Regions from separate parts of the Paenibacillus sp. AD87 genome, predicted to be linked through region 1. Evidence: riboswitches for the same ligand, from Rfam matches in the RefSeq annotation. Region 1 holds a riboswitch; each other region holds the start of a gene.
The links. A riboswitch is a leader RNA that binds a small molecule or an ion and turns the genes downstream of it on or off. The one in region 1 is predicted to bind cyclic di-AMP.

Region 2: another riboswitch for cyclic di-AMP. It lies ahead of gpAD87_RS07480 (3D domain-containing protein); the one in region 1 lies ahead of gpAD87_RS24255 (3D domain-containing protein).
Region 3: another riboswitch for cyclic di-AMP. It lies ahead of gpAD87_RS16040 (C40 family peptidase); the one in region 1 lies ahead of gpAD87_RS24255 (3D domain-containing protein).
Region 4: another riboswitch for cyclic di-AMP. It lies ahead of gpAD87_RS19390 (hypothetical protein); the one in region 1 lies ahead of gpAD87_RS24255 (3D domain-containing protein).

The regions. Positions count from the first base shown of each region.
Region 1 is NZ_LXQN01000019.1:114,272-118,067, forward strand. It holds gene rsmA (16S rRNA (adenine(1518)-N(6)/adenine(1519)-N(6))-dimethyltransferase RsmA) at 1-433, opposite strand, end outside; gene rnmV (ribonuclease M5) at 438-983, opposite strand; gene gpAD87_RS24255 (3D domain-containing protein) at 1,140-2,324, opposite strand; cyclic di-AMP (ydaO/yuaA leader) riboswitch at 2,598-2,851, opposite strand; gene gpAD87_RS24260 (TatD family hydrolase) at 3,093-3,796, opposite strand, start outside.
Region 2 is NZ_LXQN01000007.1:1,635,733-1,639,528, forward strand. It holds gene gpAD87_RS07470 (ABC transporter substrate-binding protein/permease) at 1-823, shown strand, start outside; gene gpAD87_RS07475 (amino acid ABC transporter ATP-binding protein) at 810-1,532, shown strand; cyclic di-AMP (ydaO/yuaA leader) riboswitch at 1,817-2,013, shown strand; gene gpAD87_RS07480 (3D domain-containing protein) at 2,016-2,684, shown strand; gene gpAD87_RS07485 (polysaccharide deacetylase family protein) at 2,817-3,605, opposite strand; gene gpAD87_RS07490 (prenylated flavin chaperone LpdD) at 3,755-3,796, shown strand, end outside.
Region 3 is NZ_LXQN01000007.1:3,691,984-3,695,779, reverse strand. It holds gene gpAD87_RS16060 (xanthine phosphoribosyltransferase) at 1-221, shown strand, start outside; gene gpAD87_RS16055 (hypothetical protein) at 320-649, shown strand; gene gpAD87_RS16050 (hypothetical protein) at 773-991, shown strand; gene gpAD87_RS16045 (carboxymuconolactone decarboxylase family protein) at 1,109-1,438, shown strand; gene gpAD87_RS16040 (C40 family peptidase) at 1,543-2,007, opposite strand; cyclic di-AMP (ydaO/yuaA leader) riboswitch at 2,013-2,144, opposite strand; gene pelA (pectate lyase) at 2,558-3,517, shown strand; tRNA gene gpAD87_RS16030 (tRNA-Leu) at 3,636-3,719, shown strand.
Region 4 is NZ_LXQN01000007.1:4,385,558-4,389,353, forward strand. It holds gene gpAD87_RS19380 (Nramp family divalent metal transporter) at 1-445, shown strand, start outside; gene gpAD87_RS19385 (HAD family hydrolase) at 586-1,278, opposite strand; gene gpAD87_RS19390 (hypothetical protein) at 1,444-1,842, opposite strand; cyclic di-AMP (ydaO/yuaA leader) riboswitch at 1,960-2,135, opposite strand; gene gpAD87_RS19395 (glutathione peroxidase) at 2,503-2,979, shown strand; partial or broken gene gpAD87_RS32990 (hypothetical protein) at 2,958-3,023, opposite strand; tRNA gene gpAD87_RS19400 (tRNA-Leu) at 3,130-3,212, opposite strand; gene gpAD87_RS19405 (urease accessory protein UreF) at 3,633-3,796, shown strand, end outside.

The DNA.
Region 1 (3,796 bases):
GCTTCATCATGATTGGCGTCGTTACATAATAAGGCAGATTGGCTACAACACTCACTTTATTTACCGTTCCAAAATCGGTGCGGAACAACTCAGCTAGATCCAGCTTCAGCACATCCCCGTGATGCACACGAACGTTTGGATAAGGCTGCATCACTTCACCCAGAATCGGGATCAATCGCTGATCAATCTCTACAGCCGTTACAGGACCGGCTACCCGAGCCAGACGTTCTGTGAGTGCGCCGATCCCTGGTCCGATCTCAAGTGCGCCCTTGGACTCGTCCAAATCAGCTGCATTTACAATTTTGTTCAATATATTTTGATCGATCAGAAAGTTCTGACCTAAGCTCTTCTTGAATGAAAATCCGTGTCTTTGAATAATTTCTTTGGTTCGTTTGGGTGTTGCAATTTCTACGGTTTCTTCCATGCCTTTCATACGCTCACAATCCTTCACGTTCAATTTGCGATAATGCTTCGGAGAACTCTTCCCGGGTAATCTGGAATACACTCAACCGCTTGTGGAACTGTTTGCCATTGCAATAACCTATGCCCAGCAGATTGCCCATCTCCATACGACGTGCAGCAGCCTGTGGGTGCACAATCAGTCCCGCCGCAATCAGATCCTCCCAATCAATCAGACTGGGTGCGCCTTCATATGACGTGTGCACACGTGCCAATGCATGACGAATCGCCTCCGGTGAGGCGTTCTCCACCCCGATGTCGCCTTTACGCGTAGCATCCGCCTCAGGGATGAAAGCATGCTTGCAACCAGGTACTTTATTGGCGATAATTTTACGAATACGTTCACCAGCATGATCCGGGTCTGTCAGTACGATGACACCACGTCTCTCTTGAGCAAGTGCGATCCGCTTTAGAATGCGCTGGTTGATGGCGGACCCACCAGTCTCGATCGTATCTGCCTGAACCGCACGTCGAATGGCTACGGTATCGTCACGGCCTTCTACCACGATCACTTCTTTTATCATGTTCCATTTCTTCCTTTCTAACGCAAAAAGAAGAGGAATATCCCTCTTCTCTGCCAAACGGCGGGGGAGACTGAATTCAGACCCCTCCGCCGCATATTCCGCATGAATCATTCATGCTTATATTTTATAGCATTCCCATTTCAAAGTAAAACGATTTTAGTTCGCTTCCGGCTTCACCGGACCAATCACATATACCGTCTTGCCTTTCTTCCGTCCGAAGTTCAGGGCATGCTTCACACTATCATAATACACATCAATTTTGTTGCCTTTAATGGCACCACCTGTGTCTTCCGCGCGACGGAAGCCAAGGCCCTCGATATACACCCACCAGCCAATCGGAATGATTTTGGGATCAACCGCAATGGTACGTCCCTCAGTTACCCGAGTACCTGAAGCTGTTTTTGTGCCGATACCAGGCTCTTCAGAAGAGTATGCCGTCATGGATACATTTTTCAAGACTTTTGAATATTTAAAAGAACTGCCTGAGACGGTAATTACTTTGCTGCCCGAGGCAGCGGTTTTCTTCGAGTTCGTGGTTGTTGCTGTTTTTGTCGTGGAAGTCTGCGCCGATACCGTCTGAATCACTGGCTCTTTCACAACAGGTTTGGCTTTGGTACCAATGGCAATCACTTTATCGACGCGATTCGTTGCGACCGATTTACCCACCATTTTTTTGGAGACCAATTCTCCATCCTGAAACACTTTTTCAATATGCTGTACAAGTGTGCCTTCTTTACCGCTCACAACGACACGATTGTCGCCTTTGTACAAGCTAGGGTCAGCCGTTTTGATCACTTTATAAGCAATCGGATGTTCCACTTCCACCGTACGCTTTGTTACCCGCACTACACGGATTTTCATATCCGCTTCAATAGTGGTTCCAAGCGCCGGATATACTTTGTCTTCATTTGCAATTTGAATACCTGATTTTTTAATCGCATCTTTTACCGATGAATCGGTTGTATACAGAGTCTTGGTGTCCCCGTCTGCCGTAATATTAACTGGAACGGCCCGCTCAATAACGATGCGGTCTCCATCTGTGATCGCCCCATTCAAGGGCATGGATACCTGATCGTGAGGGCTGACTGTGATTGACTGCTCCTCCAGCATTTCCTGAAGCATTCCTGTACGAGTCTCTACCGCTTGAGCTTTGCCATCAATAACCAGTGAAATTTGTTTCCCGGCCTGACCGTAAACGACTAACAAGATCATGATTGTAAGCGCAATTGAGAAAATCGCGATCAATGCCATTTGACGCAAGTTCTCATGCTTCCACCGCAACGCGAAAGACTTACTGGATGATCGTGACTCATGGGTCTCTTCTGGTTGGAATGTGCCCACTTCTCCGTCCTCCTTCATAGCCTCGCCGTCTAAAGTAATGCATGATGTCTTTGACGCGACTATACCAAATTTTCTACAGAACACAGATCGGACCAACATAATCCGGTTCTGCACCATGAATCAATCTTCGCAACATGATGTCATCCTCCTGAATACTTACCGTATGATGACAGTATTTCTTTTATTCAAAAACAAAAAAGCCAAAGAAAGAGTTTAAGAGGAACTCTTTCGTGGCTTCCGAATGATTCTGAATATCGGAAATTCATGCACGAGGTTGCCTCTCTTTTTCCGCTTGCGAGGTTAGCTGTCGGGTTCGGGCGAAAGAGAGCCGCCCTATCTCCGGTCATCCGCTCATGGCGGACGCCCTTGAATTCACCCCGAGACCCAAAGAAGAAATCAAATACGGCTTCGCAGATTCATACGCTGCTTTTGGGTCAGCGCATGTTGCGCATCGGCTGCAATCACCGATGTTTAAGCCCTATTGGTTCCCCCGCTCTCCGTTAACGGAGACTCAGCGAGACTGATTCATGAAAGTAATGTTGTTTCATCGGAAAGTGTCCCTTTGTTCATCCCCCGAACATCTGTCCAATTTTCCGCACAACAATTCACTGAAAAGATGATATCCTGTTTCTATGCATGTTGTAAAGCGTTGTTCAAGTACGTTTTTCTAAATATTTGGTTAAAATATTGTAATATTCTTGATTTATTTGGATCAAAAAGCAAATTAACTCCGCCTAACTCACTTTTTCACCCGTTTTGCTCGATCTTTTAACGAATCCCAAATCGTTCCATGGCATTTTTGGTCGTTATTGCTGCAATTTCCTCTATCGAAATGCCTTTAATTTCCGCAGCTGCTTCTGCAACCAGACGTACATGCGCTGTCTCATTTCGTTTTCCACGATAAGGGTGCGGTGTTAAATAAGGAGCGTCCGTTTCGATGAAAAATCGGTCCATAGGAACCTTCTCAAGTACCTCTTTGGGTTGCTTTGCATTTTTGAACGTGATTGGCCCTCCGAAGGAAAGATGAAAGCCTAAATCCAGACACATTTTCGCCGTTTCCCAGCTGCCAGAGAAGGAATGCATGACACCGCCTACTTCTCCAGCTTTCTCTTCACGCAGAATCTTTACAATATCTTCATGCGCATCCCGGTTGTGAATGACAATCGGCATATTCAACTCACGGGCAAGACCAATCTGTTGTCGTAATACGCGATGTTGAACCTCTTTCGGTGAAGTGTCCCAGTAATAGTCTAGACCAATTTCACCGATGGCTACCACTTTTTCATGCTTGCATAAAGATGCAATCCATTCCAGATCACCCTCTTGCATTGTGATTGCATCCACTGGGTGCCAGCCTACGGCAGCATATATAAAATCATAGGTTTCAGCCAGCTTCATCGTGGTTGGAATGGTCTCCCGGTTAAAGCCCACATTAATCATGCGACCAACGCCTGCATCCACAGCACGCTGAA
Region 2 (3,796 bases), on a different contig from region 1:
AGATGAAGAGCAGGCCGAAGCGGCAATCGGGATTCGTAAGGGCAATACGGAATTGCTGAATGCAGTGAACGGAACGCTCGAGCGTCTGAAAAGCGAAAATAAAATCGATCAGTTGGTTACCGAGGCAAGCCAGTTGATGGCAGACAAGGTGAAAAAAGATCAAAACATTTTTCAAGTGTTCTGGGAGTACAAAAGCTTTTACGCAACAGGTGTAGGTTACACCCTCTTACTGTCTGCACTCGGTGTAATATTCGGGGTAATTATCGGTTTGATCATCTGTCTGTTACGTCTGCATGACGTTTCAATTCTGCGTTGGATCGGAACAGCTTACGTTGAAGTTATTCGTGGTACACCAATGCTGGTTCAGTTGATGATTATCTATTACGGGCTTGCCTTGACGTTTGGTATTACATTTTCGCCGCTTCAGGCGGGGATTATCACACTATCCATTAATAGTGGTGCCTATCTTGCTGAAATTTTCCGCGCAGGTATACAGGGTGTGGATCGAGGCCAACTGGAAGCAGCTCGGTCCCTGGGAATGGGCAGAGGTGCGGCAATGCGCTTCATCGTGCTCCCACAAGCGTTCAAAGCGGTGTTGCCAGCGATCGGTAATGAGTTCGTGACCATTATCAAGGAATCCTCCATCATCTCGGTTATTGGTATGGTGGACATTATGTATCAGGCAAGTGTAGTCAAAAACATTACGTACCAAGGAATGAATCCATTCCTGATTGCAGCGGCCATTTACTTTGTGCTGACGTTCATTTTGTCCAAGCTGCTGGGTCGACTGGAAAGGAAGTTGAGTGCAAGTGATAGACGTTAGACAATTACACAAATCATATGGAAATAACGATGTGCTCAAGGGCATTAACGTAACAATTGGTAAAGGCGAGGTTGTCGTGGTCATCGGTCCGTCCGGATCGGGGAAAAGTACCTTTTTGCGTTGTCTGAACTTATTGGAGCAGCCTACTTCCGGTGAGATTGACTTTGAGGGAGTTTCGATCACTGACCCTAAACACAACATTAATGCAACTCGTGAAAAAATGGGGATGGTTTTCCAGCATTTCAATCTGTTCCCGCACAAAACGGTGCAGCAGAACATTACGATTGCTCCCATTAAAGTGAAAAAACAATCTGCACAGAAAGCGGAACAAATCTGCGCAGATTTGCTCAAGACGGTTGGCCTGTCTGACAAAAAAGACGCTTATCCAAATCAGCTGTCCGGTGGACAGAAACAACGGATCGCTATTGCAAGAGCGCTTGCGATGCAGCCGCATGTCATGCTGTTTGACGAGCCTACTTCAGCACTGGACCCTGAAATGGTCGGTGAAGTACTGGATGTCATGAAGCGGCTTGCAGAGGGCGGCATGACTATGGTTATTGTAACGCATGAGATGGGCTTCGCACGCGAAGTAGGGGACCGCATCCTGTTCATGGATGGTGGGGTTATTGTAGAAGAAGGAACACCTGCTGAAGTGTTTGGTGAGCCTAAGCATGCACGTACACGTGACTTCCTTGCTAAAGTGCTCTAATCCATCCAAGTCATCATTAGGATGAATTGGATGAAAATGCAAAATATATACTGTGGATGAGAATTCTTATTCCCTCATAGATCCCTGTCGGCGACCTGTCGGCAGGGATTGTTTTGTGCGTGTGAATACGCACGGATTTACATAAAAAGTAACGTTTCTGTCATCAACGATATAAGCTCAAATAGACATTTTTTTGAAAAAGTCGCTTGAATTCAGCAAAAATATTGAAGTGAATTAGCCAGATGGTAACATTTACTACGACTCTTGGTTACAAAGTTGTGATATATTTGTTCCTGCCGAAACTTCCGGAGTTGGGAGTGTGGGGGATGTAACGATGCAGAGTGTGCTTGGGGAAGAATCATTTGCACACGGCTTGGGGTGAATTAGGGCTACATAAATTATGAATGTAATTGAACCTATAGGGTGGTTTCCTCCATCCGAATCCGACAACTAACTTCGCAGGCATAATGAGGGAGGAAGACCATGATTAACAAGAAACGTATAGCCAAAACAGCAACAGCTTTGCTGACAGCAGCAATGCTCATTCAGGCCGTTCCGGCTCATGCTGATTCAGTTCATGTGGCCAAAGAGGGGGATACCTTCTACACCTTATCCAAACAATATGGAGTTGGACTTAACGCTCTTATTAAAGCTAACAATGACATTTCAGCTTACAACATTTATGGTGGTTTGAAAATTACGATCCCTGGTAAAACAACGAACACTGCTTCTGCTGCAGCAGCTAAAACGGAGGCCAAAACGGTAACTGCCGCAAGCCTTGACGTTAATGCAGATAGTAAAGTTGTACAAGCCTGGGGTAAAACGTTTGATTACAGCAAAGCTGTCGACGTCAAAGCAACAGCATACTCCGCAGACGCTTCCGAAAATGGAGGATGGGGTGCTGTGGATTACTTCGGTAATCCGCTTGAATTGGGTACCATTGCAGTAGACCCGAGTATCATTCCATTGGGTACAAAGGTACTGGTGACAGGTCATACACATCCCGGACTGCCAAAACAGGCATTTGTCGCAACGGCTCGTGATGTGGGTAGTGCCATTAAAGGTCACAAGATCGATATCTTTATTCCTGGCAGCAAGCAATCCGTGAGCACATTTGGTATTCAGGATGTTGAACTTTACATTTTGAAATAAAATCAAAGCGTAGCTGCACATCATCATATGTGACTCCAACTAAATCTAAATTAAACAATAAAGGGTGTTCTCCAATCACGATAATGTGAATGAAGGACACCCTTTTGAATATCCGACTGCCGTATTCTAAACCTATTTACCCTTTGGCAGTTCCAGCATTTCGTCCAAAGTCACCAGCTCGTACCCGCGGTTTCGCAATTCCTCGATAACTTCAGGCAACGCCTCGATGGTACCACTCAGCTTCGATCCGACACCGCCTCCTGCATGTTGCAGAACAATGGAACCTGGTTTAACGGCCGACAGGATGTTTTGTTTGACTTCCTCTTTGGAGAGGCCCTTCCAGTCCAGGGAATCGACGTTCCAATTCACAATGCTGTAATGTTGTTTGGCCGCCCATTGCAGCTGTTGCTCATTAATGTCGCCATAAGGTGGACGAATCATTTTGGGAGTGTAGCCCGCCAGATTCCGAATAATATCCCCGGTATGTAAGATTTGTTTGCGAAATGCATTCATGGACAGCTTACTGAACTCCGGGTGATTGTAGCTGTGATTGCCAACAATATGCCCTTCCTTTACCATGCGTTTCACTAAATCCGGATGTTTCTCAGCGCGATGTCCCACAATGAAAAACGTAGCCCGCACCTTGTATTTTTTTAGAATATCCAACACCTGCGGGGTGAACCGTGGATCAGGTACGTCATCAAAAGTCAGTGCGACCTTTTTTGTCGAGGGGCCATTTGTTTTGAATGTATCCGCATATTTCTGTCTGAGCTGTCCCAGCGTCAGCTGCTCCTCTTCGGAAGAATCAGACTTCGAAGCAGGTTCGGTTTGCGGGCTTGAAGAAGCCCATAACTGAGCAGGAGCGTAACTTCCTCCCAGAAGAATGACCATGATGGATAACATGATGAGGCGTACACGCATGTTAGTGCCTCCTTTTCCCAAATTGCGTTCTCTTTGGTATGCCCGGGGCCATCCGTATTTATGCATAATGTGAGATGTTTCATTGCTGATTTATTAAATCGGAGCCATAATTCCACCATATATAAATATAAAAGGACAGGTGGATCAGGATGAGTACATACGACTTAAATTCCGTTCGTTTACAGGTGATT
Region 3 (3,796 bases), on a different contig from region 1:
TGTTTATTGACGATATCATTGCGAATGGTGATGCCGCTCGTGGTGTCATCAAAATTATCGAACGTTCGGGTGCGGAACTGGTTGGATTCGGTGTCGTGGTCGAAAAATGTTTTCAGGCCGGAGCGCGCACTATTCGTGAGCAGGGCATCCCGGTTGAAGCGTTGGTGCGCATTCGTTCACTGAACGATGGCACCGTGCAATTTGACGATAACGAATTGTGACTTTTTAAAGGAAAAAGTGCCTATTTTTATAACAATGCCTTTGCATGACCGCTGATTTCATTTATAATGGGGTTATGTTAGGGAGAGGAGGCAACACCATGGGTAACCAACCGGCAACAGAACAATTTTTTATTGATAAGCTGGCGGAATCGAAAGTACATTTTGAGCGTGCCCTGGATTGTAAACATACGGAATTCGATGACCTTTATCCCTATATGATTGAACATCCTCAATTTTTCTGGTACAAACGCTACGTTGCCTGGTCAGAATTGCTGACGATTGTAGGCTTGTGCGAAGAGTTGTCCTTCTCTTGGAAAGAACAATTTACACCGCATCAAGTGGAGTACCTTGAAGAACGTGTGATGTCCGCCAAAGTGCTTGATTTTTGGTTTGAGAAGAACGACAGCAAAGAGCACGCGCAGCGGTAACTTTCAGTCGGGACATACTTTCGAATGACATGACAGTCCAATACAGTCACGTGAGACCTAAATGACTTTTCATTTAGGTCTCTTTTTGTAAATAATTTTTTTGGGAAAGTAGGCGCCATAAATATGATCAGTGATGCACAATTGGATGCACTGCGTTTATCGGGTGAAAAAGTAAGGGTAGTACGGGACGAGATTCAGTCCAATGATGTGACAGGTATTGTAGTGGCTTGGGACGGGGAGCAGGTACTCATTCGCCGTCAGAATCGGCGTGTGGTCAAGCTTGATCGGAATTACCGATATCAATTGTTCAGCGAACCACGCGAGAGCCTGCTCGAAGAATAGGACATGCCTATTTAGGTTCATTTACCATGGATGTTTTGGCATAATTACACCTCTCCGGAGAGAAGATAGGTACAGTGAGAGCTTGTAACATATCAGCCGAGAGGATGTGCGGTAACCATGACACTGATGAATGATAAGGTTCATGCCTATAAAGATCAGATTGGTGAATTAAGCGATGTGCTGCCAGCTGTGGTGAAGTCTTATCATGAGTTCACTGGAGAATGTTTTCAGGCAGGGGCGATTGATGCCAAGACCAAACAGCTGATTGCGCTGGGTATTGGACTGTTTGCGAACAATGAGGTGTGTACGTTTTACCATGTGGAAGAGGCACGTGCCAAAGGAGCGACCGATCAGGAGATTATGGAGACGGTTGCTGTGGCTGGAGCGGTAGGCGGAGGCCATGCGCTGTCTCAGGGTGCAATGAGAGTACAGAAGGCTTTACATTAAGTATAGAAGTCTACAGCACACCGGATTTGTAAACAAAAGCCCCAAACAAAGAGGAGGTCCCGGATTCACCCGGAGCCTCCTCTTTGCGCTATATCAAATCAAACTTATATTTTGCCCAGCATTTTGTTATACATAAATTGTCCTGTTACCCGGCGTGCTGTTACGTAACGATCGTTGAAGTAAGGATTGGATAATTGTGTGATGCTGACACCCTTGCTGCTTGAAGCATGAGCGAACTGTCCGCCCCCGATATATACACCTGTATGTGAAATGCCATTGCCCATCGTATTAAAGAATACCATGTCACCAGTACGCAGATTAGCTTTGGATACCGGAGTTCCGGCCTTAGCTTGTTGCTGGGAAGTGCGTGGTAATTCAATGCTATATTTGTTGAAAATATATCTCATAAATCCAGAGCAATCAAATCCGGCCATTGTTGTGCCGCCCCATTTGTAAGGTATGCCAGTCATGTTGTTAACGACGGTGTTAATACTGCTTGCCTCTGTGCTTGCTGCACCGGATGTAAATAGAACTGCTGCTCCAAAAATGGAGATGATAAGCTTTTTCAAAATTTTTGTTCTCCCTTCGATGCCTACGGAGTTAGCTAAGGGTTCGGTAGAAGGTTCCCTATATTTCCTATGTATAAGAATAATTCACCCAAAATGGTTCCCCCGTTTTCAAACATGAAACTCGGCAAATGAATAATTAAGTTTTTGTAACCTTTTGAAACTATATTGCATAAATGCGAAAATGTCAAACCGATTTTGAACACTTCTTATCATCTCAATGTTAACGGAATTATCGCTATTTATGTAGAAATAACTCGAATATTGGGTTTTAATAGATGACAAAAAAGTAACTACTGTTTCAAATGGAGAAAAATTGGATAATTTATTGGCTTTCTCACATTTCGATTAGACGATACCTATAGGTTAAGACAAAGAATTTGTTACATATTGTTGCAATTATTAACAAAATTCATTGTTTTGCATAGAATTCTTTTTGTATAATCCACTTATTGGATGAAAAGAAATAGTTTGAGTTTAAAAACAAATATAAGGAGGGGAGACGCTCAAGGAAAACAGTTTGCAGAAAATGAATTGGGGAGTGTTCTAAACGATGTTGAAGGCACAAGCAAGGTTTGCATCTTTGGTAATGGCATGTACAATGATTTTCTCTGTTGTCGGAATGGTATTTCAGCCTGCTGCTAAGGTATCTGCTGCAGACGCATCTGGAACGACAGCAAGTATCTCAGATATTTTGAAGAATCAACGTCCTGACGGGGGATGGAAGAAGGATTACAAAGAAACAAGTGGTGAGTGGGCCAAATCTACGATTGATAATAAAGCTACATACTCAGAAATTAGAAGATTAGCGAAGGAATTTAAAAAGACAAATGATCCGCGATATTCGGCTGCTGCCATCAAAGGAATCAACTTTTTGTTAAATATGCAGTACTCCAATGGAGGATGGCCACAAGTATACCAGAGCTCAGGCTATCACAAACACATTACCTTCAACGACGATGCCATGATTAATGTCATGTACATGCTGGATGAAGTAGGTGCACGTAAAGGTGATTTCTCATTCATCGACAGCTCTCTTGCGGATCGCAGTAAAAAATCAGTTGCCAAAGGTGTAGATGCTATTCTCAATACACAGGTTGTAGCAAATGGTAAACTGACTGCATGGGGACAGCAGCATGATTCCAGCTCCCTAAAACCTGCAGGAGCAAGGATATATGAAGTGCCTTCTCTAAGTGCTGGAGAGAGCAGTACGATTGTAAAGTTTTTGAAAACAAGACCGTCGAACTCGAAAATTAAGGCTTCCATTCAAGCGGCAGAAGCCTGGTTCAACAACGTGAAAATTACAGGATACAAGTATGTCAGAGAAAACGGAGATAGCAAACTCGTAGCTGATTCAGGTGCATCGCCAATTTGGGCACGTTTTTACGAAATTGGAACGGATAAACCGATCTTCGTAGGACGTGATGGGGTTGTGAAATACAAACTCAGCGATATCGATAAGGAAAGAAGAGGTTGGTATGCCTGGTATGGCAACTGGCCTTCAAAGATATAATTTATAAAAAGCTTTATCATTGAAGGCGAAATTATATTTTTTTTGTTGACACTAATTACCTGCACATGATATATTATCTCTTGTCGCCGCGATATAATTTCTCGGAGATAAGACATACGCGGTCGTGGCGGAATTGGCAGACGCGCACGGTTCAGGTCCGTGTGGGCTAACCCCCGTGGAGGTTCGAGTCCTCTCGACCGCATCATATGTAACACGAAAAAGGTTCCGAGAATGGCATTGCTGCCACTCTCGGAACCTTTTTTATTTGTTTGCAGATTT
Region 4 (3,796 bases), on a different contig from region 1:
TACAGATGCTTACCATCTGTTGACACCTCTGCTGGGAACCACCATCGCCAGCATCCTGTTCGGTGTAGCCCTGCTGGCTTCAGGCCAAAACTCAACACTCACAGGCACGTTATCCGGACAGATTGTAATGGAAGGCTTCCTGAACATTCGTATTCCAGCGTGGCTTCGTCGACTGGTTACACGTCTGATCGCTATCATCCCGGCCGTCATCGTAACAGCCATTGCCGGAGAGCACGGAACAGAGGAACTGTTGATTCTTAGCCAGGTTGTGCTGTCTCTGCAGCTACCCTTTGCCGTCATTCCGCTGGTAATGTTTACGAGTGACAAAAAAAGCATGGGGGCTTTTGCCAACAAGCTTTGGCTCAAAATCATCTCCTGGATCATTGCCGGAGTTATCGTTGTCCTGAATGTGTATCTGATTATCCAGACCATTCTGTTGTTCTAGGTTAAACGGGATTACGCCGTATTTTGTCTAACTCAAAAAGGCTGATCAACTCAAGTAACGTACCCCTTGAGACGATCAGCCTTTTATATGTTTGAGCAGCAGCCTAATTATACCGATTAGATCTTAAACACTGCTCTTATTTAGTTGTCTGAATTTTGAGTTACCATTAACAATGGAAGAAGTTCCTCCAGTGATTCAATAGTCCAGTCTGGACGCTCTGCATCCGCAAGCTCCGGCTGGAACCTGCCATAACCCTGCAAAATCCGGATCGTGTGCATACCCAGCTTCTTAGCCGGAATAATATCATTATCAATCCTGTCGCCGATCATGACCGCTTCCTCAGGTTTGCATCCCGCCTGTTTCAACGCTACAGCATACAATTCAGGATCAGGCTTGGACACTCCTTCTTCAGCCGAACAGGCCAGCACATCCACATACTTGCGCAAGCCGTAGCTATCCAGCCGATTTTCCGTCCCCGGACTCTGATTGGCAATGATACCAATCTTATAGTGTTGCGACAACGTCTGGAGAACAGCGTCGGCTGACGCAAAGGGGCGCTCAAGCTCTTTGCGGAACTTCAGCTTCTCCTGTATCTGTTCCCGGTGCCCCTCATCGCTGATAAGGGTACGAATAGCCAATTTCATCGGCCATTGCTCGTAATTTCGGTAAGAGGCGGCAAATATATCTCGCACCGTCTGCATCTCCACCTGATAACCAAGCGCACAAGCTTCACGAACGAACTGACCGATAATATCATCTACCGGCTCCCATTCGTCCACGAGCGTATCCCCCACATCAAAGAACAACCATTGTATTCCACGTACATCCGGCACGCCTATTCCTCCTCGTTAGCCACAGGAAATCCATATCCCTATTTCCCAAACCATAAAAAAGAAGACCCACCAACATGCATGAGTCTCCTCAAGTTTCCGTTTATTTATGATTTCAATTATAACAGGCAGCTGACACTGGATCAATCACAGGAATAGTACTAGCCACTAGCCATTCAGCAGAAACCCAACTTCCCCATTCAAGGAATATACAATACGGTCTGCTCCCATTCCCCGATAGATCCCTTTGGGGTGGCTTTGTTCCGTAATGACACACAAGGACTTGGATGTCCATGAGCGGCAGATCTGCAAATATCGACAGGTCAGGTTAAGGCTATTTTCAAAAATAAAAACATTGCCGACACTACCTTGCGGCAAAAACCATTTCTGAGCTGCAGCCGTGTTCATGCGAATGACATGCTCCACACCGATTCTCCGGAGCCTGCGCTCTTCCCCTGCACTGTTGGTCAGAACGGCAAACGGCATTTTTTTGTACATCAGCAATTTGATAAATTTACGTCCTGCTTCATTTGGAGCAGTCACTAAGATCATCTCTTTATCCATCATTCGTTCCTCCCTTGGCGTGAAAAGACAACAAAAAAGAAGCGTGGGGGACCAAGGCCTCCCGGACGCTTCTTCAATAATCCATAGCAAAAAGACACTATGAACCAGCGTACGGCTTGTTGCCTCTCCCTTTAACGCTTACGAGGTTAGCTGACGGATTCGGGCGCGAGAGTCGCCCTATTTCCGGCTGTCACCGGAAAATTCACCCCATGGATGCCTACTGTCTTGGACAGTTCATCCTGTTGGTTCCCCCGTTTCCCACCCATGAATGAATGGAAACTCAGCGATTAAAACATCGTTCTTTTATAATCATTAATCAGAGCGATATTATCGTTTGTTTCGTTTTTCATGTAAAATTTAATTTAAATTGGAATTACGATATGAATCATACACCCGTGCCATATTGGTGTAAAGTCTGCGCAGATCACCGAATCGACGGATTTTTGCCATTTCACATCAATAATAGCGCTTACAACGCATCCATTCTCTACCCATCTCATCAAAGCTCTCTAATTCTCTCTTTAGCGAAATTCAGGTAGCAAATCAGTCACAGATCATACACGACAGCTTCAAATTGAGTTAAAAAAGCAATATTAATTTTGCATTATTTAATTGTAATCAATATAATAGAAGAAAGAAGAATATGAAATGGAGGCGATTTTCATGTCAGTCTACGACTACAAAGTAAACACCCTTCGCGGTCAGGAAGTTGAAATGTCCAACTATCGTGACAAAGTACTGCTTATCGTGAATACAGCAAGCCAATGCGGCCTCACACCTCAATTCAAAGGTCTGCAAGAGCTTCAGGATAAGTTTAAAGACTCCCCATTCGAAGTTCTTGGTTTTCCAAGCAACCAGTTTGCACAGGAAAAAGGCTCTTCTGATGATATTGCCGAGTTCTGCCAGATGAACTATGGTGTTAGCTTCCCGATGTTTGAGAAGATCGATGTGAATGGTTCAAGCGCTCACCCTCTTTTCCAGCACCTTACCAAAGAAGCGCCAGGCGTACTCGGCTCCAAAGCCATCAAATGGAACTTCACCAAATTCCTTGTGGATCAGAACGGACGTGTTCTGAAACGGTATGCTCCCAAAACAACACCTGATAAAATTGAAGCGGACATCAAAGAATTGCTTAAATAACAAGTAAAGGCCATCCGACCCCAGCAGACAGAATGAGCATGCATTCAGGGGAAACGGGTGACCTTTTTTTGTCTGGCCCATCTGTACTGTAAATAAAACAAAAAAAAGAAGCTTCCCATACGGGAAGCTTCTTTTTTATCGTTCTTATGATGCGGTCGAGAGGACTCGAACCTCCACGGGTATACACCCACTACCCCCTCAAGATAGCGTGTCTGCCATTCCACCACGACCGCATGTCGTAAATAATCGGCAACAAAATTGATTATACCCGGTTCATGTTTAAAAGTAAAGCATTTTTCTTAATATCATTTTAACTGCGCTTTTCCTTCCATAAATCGTATAATCTCGTCATTTTCTCCTACGAAGTGCATATGATTAAATTTAATCCCGTTTGTATACCCGATTAGGCCGATCACTCTACTTTATTTGTATTACCATCCTTCATATCCCTTAGTATAAAGTAACTCATAAAGTTATATAAAATAACACTAAATAGATTTAATATTCAAAAAACAAAGAAACTATTGACAAAAAGCGGATATTTATGTGAATATATATATCATATAATTCGGATTCACAAACATAAAGCGAACCAAAAAGGAGTATAAATGTTATTTAACATAACATTTAACGAACGTAGGAGGCGAAAGATTGTGAACCGTGGGAATAAGCTGCTCGATTATGTCAAACTGCTTGATTCCTCTATCCAGGTCGGAGGGTTCACCCATTCCTTCGGTATGGATGCCCATATCGCTGAAGGTACCATTCGTAGTGTTGAAGATCTCGAATCATTCATGCGCTGTCAATTGCATCCCAG